One region of the Bacillus sp. TCT6 genome, then DNA from elsewhere that is predicted to be linked to it. Evidence: predicted binding sites of a transcription regulator. Region 1 holds the regulator's gene; each other region holds the start of a gene.

Region 1 (3,284 bases):
AGCGCCTGGTAAAAATGAAGATGTAACAATTGTAGTTGGTGTGAATGAAGACCAATTAGATATTACAAAACATACTGTTATTTCAAATGCATCTTGTACAACAAACTGTTTAGCGCCTGTTGTAAAGGTGTTAGATGAGCAGTTCGGAATTGAAAACGGTTTAATGACGACTGTTCACGCTTATACAAATGACCAAAAAAATATTGATAACCCACATAAAGATTTAAGAAGAGCGCGTGCTTGCGGACAATCAATCATTCCGACAACGACAGGTGCCGCGAAAGCGCTAGCAAAAGTTCTTCCGCACTTGAACGGAAAACTTCATGGTATGGCACTTCGTGTACCAACGCCAAACGTGTCTCTTGTTGACTTAGTAGTAGACGTAAAACGTGATGTGACAGTTGAAGCTATTAATGAAGCTTTCAAAACGGTTGCAAACGGTGCGTTAAAAGGTATTGTAGAATTCAGCGAAGAGCCTTTAGTATCTATCGACTTTAATACAAATACACACTCAGCTATCATTGATGGTTTATCTACAATGGTAATGGGTGATCGTAAAGTGAAAGTACTTGCTTGGTATGATAACGAGTGGGGCTACTCTCGTCGTGTTGTAGATCTTGTAACGTTAGTTGTTGAAGAGTTAGCGAAACAAGAAAATGTGCAACACATTTAAGTGAATAAGGGGGAGGGCAAGGCAATATTTGCCCTCTTTTTTTATTTTTTTCTGAAAAGGAAAAAAATTATATGAGTATATTTTAAAAAGTGGACATACCACGAAACGTTGTGATTACTGCATTTGTGAATCGTTTATTTTTTTTAGGGAAAAGTAAAGAGGAAAATATGACAGAAAATCGAAAAAACTGTTGTTGCAAAATGAAAATAAACAAAGTATACTAACACTCGTAAACTTAAGAGCTGAGGTACGTAGTCACTACTTAAAGGGTTAGGACCTCTCTGGACTAACTTTCCCCCGTGGTAGTGGAGCAAGCCAAATTGCAAATTAGTTTTCAATTCGAACAGTTAGAATAAATTTACAAGGGGGAACTGTAGAATGGATACTATGGATACGATGGGTCGTCACGTGATCGCTGAACTTTGGGATTGCGATTTCGACAAGCTTAATGACATGCCGTATATTGAACAATTATTTGTGGATGCAGCACTAAGAGCTGGTGCTGAAGTGCGTGAGGTTGCTTTCCATAAATTTGCACCACAAGGTGTAAGTGGAGTAGTAATTATCTCGGAATCACATTTAACAATTCATAGCTTTCCGGAGCACGGTTACGCGAGTATTGATGTTTATACTTGTGGGGATCGTATTGATCCAAATGTTGCTGCAGAATATATTGCAGAAGGTTTAAACGCGAAAACGCGTGAGAGCATCGAGCTTCCTCGAGGCACTGGTAGCTTCGAAATTAAGCAGAGAGAAACAAAAGCTCTTTAAAAAAGAACATAATTGATTTAAAATGTAAAGAGGTGTATAATGCACCTCTTTTTTAGTTTATAAAAAAGAGGTAATATAACGTACTGGTTAGTTGAATAAATTGTACTCTTGCAAATGAGGTAGTGCCCTATATACCATCTTATTTTTAAGGATGAGATGATAAAGTGATGCGCTGAAACTTAAAGTGGTAAGAGAGTTAGAATGAGTTATATAATATTGTATATATATTTTAGGTGAAGTGAGTAGAGAAAAATAAAGAGTATAGTGTAAAGGAGTGAATGAATTGCGTTGTCCATCCTGTTCTCATAATGGTACAAGAGTGTTAGATTCGCGTCCGGTAGACGAGGGGCGCTCTATTCGAAGAAGGAGAGAGTGTGAAAGTTGCTTAAGTCGCTTTACGACCTTTGAAAGGGTAGAAGAGTCACCTCTTATCGTTGTAAAAAAAGAAGGCACACGAGAAGAGTTTAATAAAGAAAAGATTTTACGTGGTTTAATTAAAGCGTGTGAAAAAAGACCAGTATCTTTAAGACAATTAGAAGAAGTAACACAAAGCGTGGAACGTGAACTGCGTAATTTAGGTATATCAGAAGTGAAAAGTGATATGATTGGTGAAATTGTTATGGAAGAACTTCGCGATATTGATGATGTTGCTTACGTACGCTTTGCTTCTGTATATCGTCAATTTAAAGATTTAAATGTATTTATTGAAGAATTAAAAGATATACTGCAAAAAGAAAGAGAGTAGAAGTTGTATTTTATTCTCTTTACATACCGTAAGTAATAGGATAAGAGAGCTAGAAGCGTAAGCTAATAGCTCTTTTTCACTAAGAATTTATATAATGAAGATAGAACGAATGAAGTAGAGGATAGATTGGATGAGAGAAAGGAAAAGCAATAATGGAAAAACAGTCATGGATGGAGCTATTGCCGATTGATCGTTATAAAGTAAGTGCGAAAGGGCTACTGCATAATTACGACCGAAAAGTATTAACGATGTTGTATCAGCCGTTAATAGGTAGTAGAGCTTTTAGCTTATACATGACACTATGGGGGGAGCTAGAGCAAGATCGTGTATTTGGAAAAGAGAATACACATCATTCCCTTATGGTGACTATGCAAATGCAACTTCCTGAAATATATGAGGAACGAGTAAAGTTAGAGGCAATTGGGCTTTTGAAGGTATATATTAAGAAAGAAAAAGATATTCGAATGTTCATATATGAGTTGCAACCACCTTTATCTCCAAAGCAGTTTTTTGATGATATTGTTTTAAGTATCTTTTTATACAATCGATTGAGTCGGACAAAATATAATCAAGTAAAGCAATATTTCTTAGAAGAAGAATTTGATTTTGCTTCTTATGAAAATGTTACGCGCTCTTTCAATGATGTGTTTGGTTCGTTTAATCCAGGACAGCTTGAGCATGCGCAAGAAGATCTTCGTATCCCAAAAACGACAACTATGCCAAGTAACGAGAAGGGAGACGCTCCGAAAGTTTGGAATGATTTCTTTGATTTCTCTTTATTTGTAGATGGATTGTCCGCTCTTGTTCCTAAAAAGTCGATTACAGGTCAAGTAAGAGACTGCGTTATAACACTTGCTTACGTGTATGGTGTAGATGTGTTATCGATGCAAAATATCGTTCTTGGTGCGGTGACAGAGATGCAAACAATTGATATGGAAAGGCTTAGAAAAGGAGCTCGCGATTGGTATCAATTTGAAAATGGTCAAGCATTACCGGTATTAAGTGAAAGAGTACAGCCTCATGCTGCACGTACGATGAAAGAGAAAGAGCCTTCATCGCAAGAGGAGATGCTAATAAAGCAGCTAGAGGAAATCT
Region 2 (3,284 bases), 970 kb from region 1:
TCTACAGCTCGTTTTGTGCCTTTTGGTACATACAATTGTTGTCCGACATGGAGAATAGATTTTAAAGATAAATTATTAACTTTAGCTAAACTAGCGAGGGGGACATTATATGTTTGAGAAATTCGATATAGGCTGTCACCAGGCTGTACATAATAATTATTTCCTTTCGTATTAACGATAAGTGCCTGACCAACAACGAGCGTTTCAGCTGGATTTAGTCCATTGTCTTTTACTATTTCGTCAGGTGTTGATCCATATTTTGATGCCAAGCTATATACGCTATCACCACTACGAACAGTTACAATTTGAATCATATGCTGGCTCCTTTCAGTAAAAGATTCACTGTTTTTATTTTATTTTTGATGTTACTGTATTATGATTAAATGTATGCAAGGTAGCAGAAGTGAAAGAAGGCGAATACATATGTTTGTAGCAGAACATGAAGTTGAAATCCGTTATGCGGAAACAGATCAAATGGGTGTTGTTTACCATTCAAACTACTTAGTGTGGCTTGAGTTAGGTCGCACGAAACTTATACAAGATTTAGGTTTTTCATATGTTGAAATGGAGAAAGAAGGAATTATTTCTCCTGTGTTAGATTTACAAATTTCATATCGTAAAGCGATGCGTTATGGAGAAAAGGCAATCGTAAAAACATGGGTCGATACTGTGAGCCCGCTTCGCGTTGTATATGGATATGAAATATATAATGGTGATGGTGATCTTTGTATTACTGCAAGTACGACGAATATTTGTGCGAAAAAAGAAGGGTTCCGCCCTGTATCATTTAAAAAGTTATATCCTGAGTGGTATGCGAAATATGAGGAAATTAAGAAAAAATAAAAAAGCGTGGCAGAAGCCGCGCTTTTTTATTTTTCATAATTAAATTGTGGGAAGTCGTCACCTTCATGAAGTGTAACAGATAAATTATGTCCATCGAAGAACCATTCATCATCGCCTTCAATAAAGAAGTTAATACCTTCTTCTTGAATTTGAACAGCAGGGTGTGCAGGATCATCTTTACGAATACCTAAAGAAAGTCCTTTTTGCACAGTACTGCAACCACCGTATTGTACGAAAAAGCGTAGTGTTTCATTTGATTGTAAGTTTAATTCATTTTTATACCATTGTGCTGCTTCTTTTGTTACGGAAAGATTCATGTATAGTTCCTCCAAGTTATGTTGCTTTTTCTTTAGTATAAAAAATAACGCAAAAAGACGCTATTAATATGCTTCACGTTTTCTTTTTGCGTTATGTGGGTTACGATCTTATTTTTGCTTTTTTGAAAAGTTTGCTTTTGGTTCAGTTTTATTTATAATTCGTCCGATATTTGCACGGTGTTTATAAATAACCATACCTGCTAATAAACACATCGCAATAATGAAGATTTTATCCCCGCTAACAATGGATGCAATAACAGCAACAACTGCTGTTACCATAGAAGAAAGTGATACGTATCTTGTTGTAAATAAAAGGGTGAAAAATACAACAGCCAATATTGCAAAAACAACTGGTGAATAGCATAATAGCACCCCAGCAGAAGTTGCAACTGCTTTACCACCACGGAATTTCGCGAAAATCGGGTAGACATGTCCAAGAACAGCCGCTAACCCGAACCATAGTGGGTGAATATCTAATCCGAAAATCATTGGTAGACTTGTTGCTAATGTCCCTTTTAAAATGTCAGCAATTGTAACGGTAAAACCTGCTTTTTTCCCTAATGTACGGAATGTGTTTGTTCCGCCTAGATTACCGCTCCCGTGCTCACGAATATCGATTCCGTAGCCAATTTTTCCAACAACTAGTGCAAATGGAATCGAGCCAAGCAAGTAGGCAACGATAAATAAAAGATATGTAGTAACCATAAGTTCAGTCTCCTTTATTCAAATGTGTTGATAAAGGGTAAAAAGAGTTTTTCCCGTATATTGTACCATACATTTGTAAAGAGCACATTTCTTTTTTGTAAATGAAAAATTCATTATTTCGTGAAAAAAATTTCACAGTAATGTTACATTTCTCACAGAAACAGCAAGACTATATGTAGTAACATTTTAATCAAAAGACAACAACATATTGGTGGAGGGTTATAAATGTTACAAAATAATACACGTGGAGAAGAATTAATGAAAGTGTTCGAGACGATAGTCCACGGCAATGAACAAGATTTAATGCAAGAAAATGCAAATGTAGACGGCCGCTCTCCAATGGGTGTAATGGGAACATTCGCATCTGAGAGTGCAAAATATTATGCTGTTGAGAATTTATTGTCAGATCAAGTGAAAAAAGCGATAAATGAAAATATATTATATCCACATGATTTAGATTTTTATGCGACAGGAACGACGACTTGTTCGCAAATTCCGTTAGCGCAAATGCTTGCTAACGGTTTTCATACTGGACATGGACATATGAGACAACCACAAGACATTAAAAGTGCATTGGCTCTTTCGTCTATTATTTTTCAAGCGAATCAAAATATGCAGCATGGCGGTCAATCGTTTGCACTCTTTGATATTGATTTAGCACCTTATGTACGAAAAACAATTGAGAGACATAAAAAACGATTACAATCATATCCGCTTACGAAAGAACAAATAGAAGAATTTGCATGGAAAGAAACGGAAAATGATACGTATCAAGCGTGTGAGGCTTTCGTTCATAATTCGAATAGTATGCATAGTAGGGGCGGAGGACAAGTACCGTTTATTTCTATTAATTACGGAACAGATACATCAAAAGAAGGAAGAATGTTAATTAAACAACTATTAAAAGCAACACAAGCTGGACTTGGTAAAGGAGAGACACCAATTTTTCCGATTCAAATTTTCAAGATGAAAAAAGGTGTGAATTTTGAAGAAAGTGATCCGAATTACGATTTATTTGAATTAGCATTAGAGACAACTGCAGAGCGATTATTCCCTAACTTTTCATTTTTAGATGCTCCGTTTAATGCAGTGCATTATGATGGAAGACCAGAAAGTGAAGTATGTTACATGGGATGTCGTACCCGTGTTATGTCTAATATACATGGAGAAGAAACAGCGATTGGTAGAGGGAATTTATCATTTACGTCTATCAACTTAGTGAAATTAGCGTTAATTAGTGGTTCAAAAGAAGCATTTTTTGAAGCGCTAAACTACTATTTAGATTTAGGAATTAAGCAGTTATTAGAAAGATTTGCGTATCAATGTACGAAGCGAGCAAGAGATTTTCAGTTTTTATATTCACAAGGTGTATGGCGTGGTGGAGAAGCATTGCAGCCTGAAGACTCCGTAGCTTCGATT
Region 3 (3,284 bases), 3.1 Mb from region 1:
CGCGAAAACATGGAAAGGTTCGTTTTTCTCAGCAAGCTCAAAGAACTTACTTGGAACGATAATTCCGATTGATAGAGACTGAATACGGCTCTTCTCATCGGCATTTATTTTTTTTGTATCAAGGAATTCAATAATATCCCAATGGAAAATGTTTAAATATACTGCGCCGGCACCTTTTCGTTGGCCAAGCTGATTCGCATATGAAAACGAATCTTCAAGCAATTTCATAACAGGCACTACACCACTTGCAGCGTTGTCGATACCTTTAATTTGCTCACCACGTGCGCGTAGCTTAGATAAGTTTAAGGCTACTCCCCCGCCGATTTTCGATAATTGCATCGCAGTATTAATGTTAAAGCCAATTGAATTTAAGCTATCGTCCATCTCTAACAAGAAACAAGACACCATTTCTCCTCTTCTGCTTCTTCCCGCATTTAAAAAGGTTGGTGTCGCTGGTTGGTAGTTTTGTTTTACAATCATGCTTGCGAATTGTTTTGCCTTCGAAACATCACCGCGTCCTAAGTATAATGACACAATTGCTACACGATCTTCATAGCTTTCTAAGTATTGTTTTTGATCATTCGTTTTTAACGCATAATCTTTGTAGAACTTAGATGCTGCCATATAAGATTGGAACTCGAAGTTTTCACCATAAGCGATGTTATATACTCCCTCTACTTCCTCCAAGCTATACTCGTCCAGAACGTTGTAATAGTAATCATGTTCTTTCATATACTCCATTCGCTCTGCCACGCTATTAAAAGGAACGGTATTCTCTCTAGCTTCTTCCATAAAGACTTCTAATGCCTCTTTATCTTTATGAAGCTGATAAAAACCGTCCTGCATTTGCGTGATTTCATTATTCAGTTCAATGTGTCGCAATCTCCCGCACCCTTTCCTTAAAATATTCTACATCGTTATTTGTTCCAGATAACTCAAATTTTGATACAATAGGCACTTCATATTTAGTAGAAATCTTGTCAGCACTTGCACCGAACATGTCTCCCCAGTTACGATTGCCGCTTGCAGATACGCCTTTTAATTTTTCATTATTGCGCTCTAAAAAGTCTAAAACACGTTCTGGTACATTGCCAAAACCTGTTGTATACGTAATAAGAATAAAGTCTTCATCTATTACTAGATCTTCATCAATTTGAACGGCCGGCATATTTAATTTGTGAATGAAACGCTTCACGTTTCCTGTCATAGAATCATATGCAACTAACATTTCCGACCCTCCCTCTCAAATCTATATTCTCTATATGTTGTTCTTGATTTCTCTATATATTGTATTACGTTTCAAAATAAGACACAAGATATATGTATAAATTCTTTCTTTTTTTAACTTTTACTTTTCGACATGATAGCCGTTTTTTTTCAATACAATGACTATGAAACAACATTCTAAAACTCATGTCAATAAAGTGCTTTTCAAAAAAGTTGTCAACGAATTTAATCTTATTTTAAAAAAAGTTAACAATATATTTTGTCATAAAACGGTAGATGCTGAAGAAATATATTTCTCCAGCATCACGCAAAAAAGAACAGATATGAAACTATAATCTGCTCTAAAAAACGATTACATTTATCAAATTTACCTTATTAAATATATTATACATATACTTTCGTTTTTCGTTACATACTAAAAGATAACTATTATAGAAAAAGATTATTATTATGGAACTTCAATTTATTTATGAAAAGTTTATTCAGAGTGCTCAATACGCAAAATATCTTTTACAAATATGTGATGTGGATTTTCATCTTTATCAAGCATTGTACATACAGGAGCCTCTTCATCAAAGTATACAATCATTCCTTCTACGTACTGATATGTATGTTGAACTTGTACAGTTACTTTAATTTCTATCGCTTCTTCATATGCTCTTTTTATTTTCTGAAGCATTTTTGCTGAACATTTTCGTTTCTCTGGATACATAACCATTCCCATAAATCTATTGCCGGCTCTATCTTTCCACATATAATCCCAATGTGGTAAAATGCCTTGTTTAAAATCGCCCATAATTCCCCTCTCCTTTATCTTTTATTTATCCCGCATTAAACGTTCGATTGGTGTCGGCTACTAATCAGTGAGGGATGCCCTGCTGATCAAAATTCCCCTTTATGAACGTGGCGTTTCTGAATATGTATAAATCACTTGCCCGCCTCGTTGTGCGTTACCAATGAAATGCTTAAAGTCTTCTCTATTTACAACAACTTCTCTGAACGTATAAAATACATCTTTCGTAACAACATACTCCGTTATTTCACCATTTTTCAGCTGATCTAAAATTGTATTTGCTAATTCTTTATCCATGTATTTCACCTCTCTGCAATATTTTATTTTATCGTATATTCTATAGGTCAACAACTGTAAAATTATCCCGCTATTTGCAGGCGGTCCGATTAGTGTTGGCTACTAATCAGTCGTGGAATGAACAAAAGTCTTACTGATTAACGTTTCATTTTATCTCGTTGTTATGCCATGATTTTATTTTCGTTATTTCGCAAACAATATCGTTTTACTATATGTCCACTAAATATCATATACTAACATAGCTACTTCTCTATATCAAACATTTCGGCATTCAATTATGCAAAGTTCCATACCACTATGCTACAATATACAAATAGAACTAGGAGGGATACTATGATTCGGAAAGCAAAAAAGACAGATGCACTGGCAATAGCTCCTTTATTGTATAATGCTCTGCATGAAATTGCTGAAAAAATCACAGGTAGCACAGTTAAAGCAGAAGTATTACTAGGACTTGAGACATGGTTCTCAAAAGAAAATAACCGTCTGAGCTACGAAAACTGTTTTGTCTATGAACAAGACGAGAGTGCAGTTGGAATTATTGTCGCTTATCACGGTAGTGAAGCAACACAGCTTGACGCACCAATTGTACATCACTTAAGAGAATTACATAAAGATGAATCAATTACGTTAGAAAAAGAAGCTGAGCTTGATGAGTATTACATTGATACATTATCAGTTTCAAGTGCACACGGCGGAAAAGGTATAGGTTCTAAATTAATTGAAGCTGCCGAAATCTATGCAACTGAAAAAGGGCATGAAAAAATCGCTTTACTTGTTAATTTAGAAAACACACGCGCCTATTCACTATACGAAAAGTTAGGTTATAAAAAAGATGAAATTGTTATGCTAGTAGGCGAACCTTATGCTCATCTCGTAAAAACATTAAACGTCAAAATTTCTATATCTTAAAAAGAAAGCACACGATTTATATAAATCGTGTGCTTTTATGTTAAATTCGTATTTA

What was found. The regulator NrdR, encoded in region 1, represses ribonucleotide reductase genes. The targets are predictions, from matches to a motif close to AACACNATATATNGTGTT.
Region 2: the regulator NrdR is predicted to act here: its motif matches at 2,031-2,048, upstream of AC0ONG_RS16430 (anaerobic ribonucleoside triphosphate reductase).
Region 3: the regulator NrdR is predicted to act here: its motif matches at 1,277-1,294, upstream of nrdI (class Ib ribonucleoside-diphosphate reductase assembly flavoprotein NrdI).

Annotation. Positions count from the first base shown of each region.
Region 1 covers NZ_JBVYHX010000001.1:4,223,224-4,226,507, reverse strand. The annotation lists gene AC0ONG_RS21560 (glyceraldehyde-3-phosphate dehydrogenase) at 1-673, shown strand, start outside; gene speD (adenosylmethionine decarboxylase) at 1,061-1,444, shown strand; gene nrdR (transcriptional regulator NrdR) at 1,728-2,189, shown strand; gene AC0ONG_RS21545 (replication initiation and membrane attachment family protein) at 2,342-3,284, shown strand, end outside.
Region 2 covers NZ_JBVYHX010000001.1:3,254,170-3,257,453, reverse strand. The annotation lists gene AC0ONG_RS16450 (glycoside hydrolase family 18 protein) at 1-314, opposite strand, end outside; gene AC0ONG_RS16445 (acyl-CoA thioesterase) at 424-843, shown strand; gene AC0ONG_RS16440 (HesB/YadR/YfhF family protein) at 870-1,160, opposite strand; gene plsY (glycerol-3-phosphate 1-O-acyltransferase PlsY) at 1,269-1,865, opposite strand; gene AC0ONG_RS16430 (anaerobic ribonucleoside triphosphate reductase) at 2,091-3,284, shown strand, end outside.
Region 3 covers NZ_JBVYHX010000001.1:1,081,462-1,084,745, reverse strand. The annotation lists gene nrdE (class 1b ribonucleoside-diphosphate reductase subunit alpha) at 1-882, opposite strand, end outside; gene nrdI (class Ib ribonucleoside-diphosphate reductase assembly flavoprotein NrdI) at 869-1,228, opposite strand; gene AC0ONG_RS05455 (hypothetical protein) at 1,706-2,023, opposite strand; gene AC0ONG_RS05450 (hypothetical protein) at 2,123-2,317, opposite strand; gene AC0ONG_RS05445 (GNAT family N-acetyltransferase) at 2,651-3,229, shown strand; gene AC0ONG_RS05440 (phosphoglycerate mutase) at 3,265-3,284, opposite strand, start outside.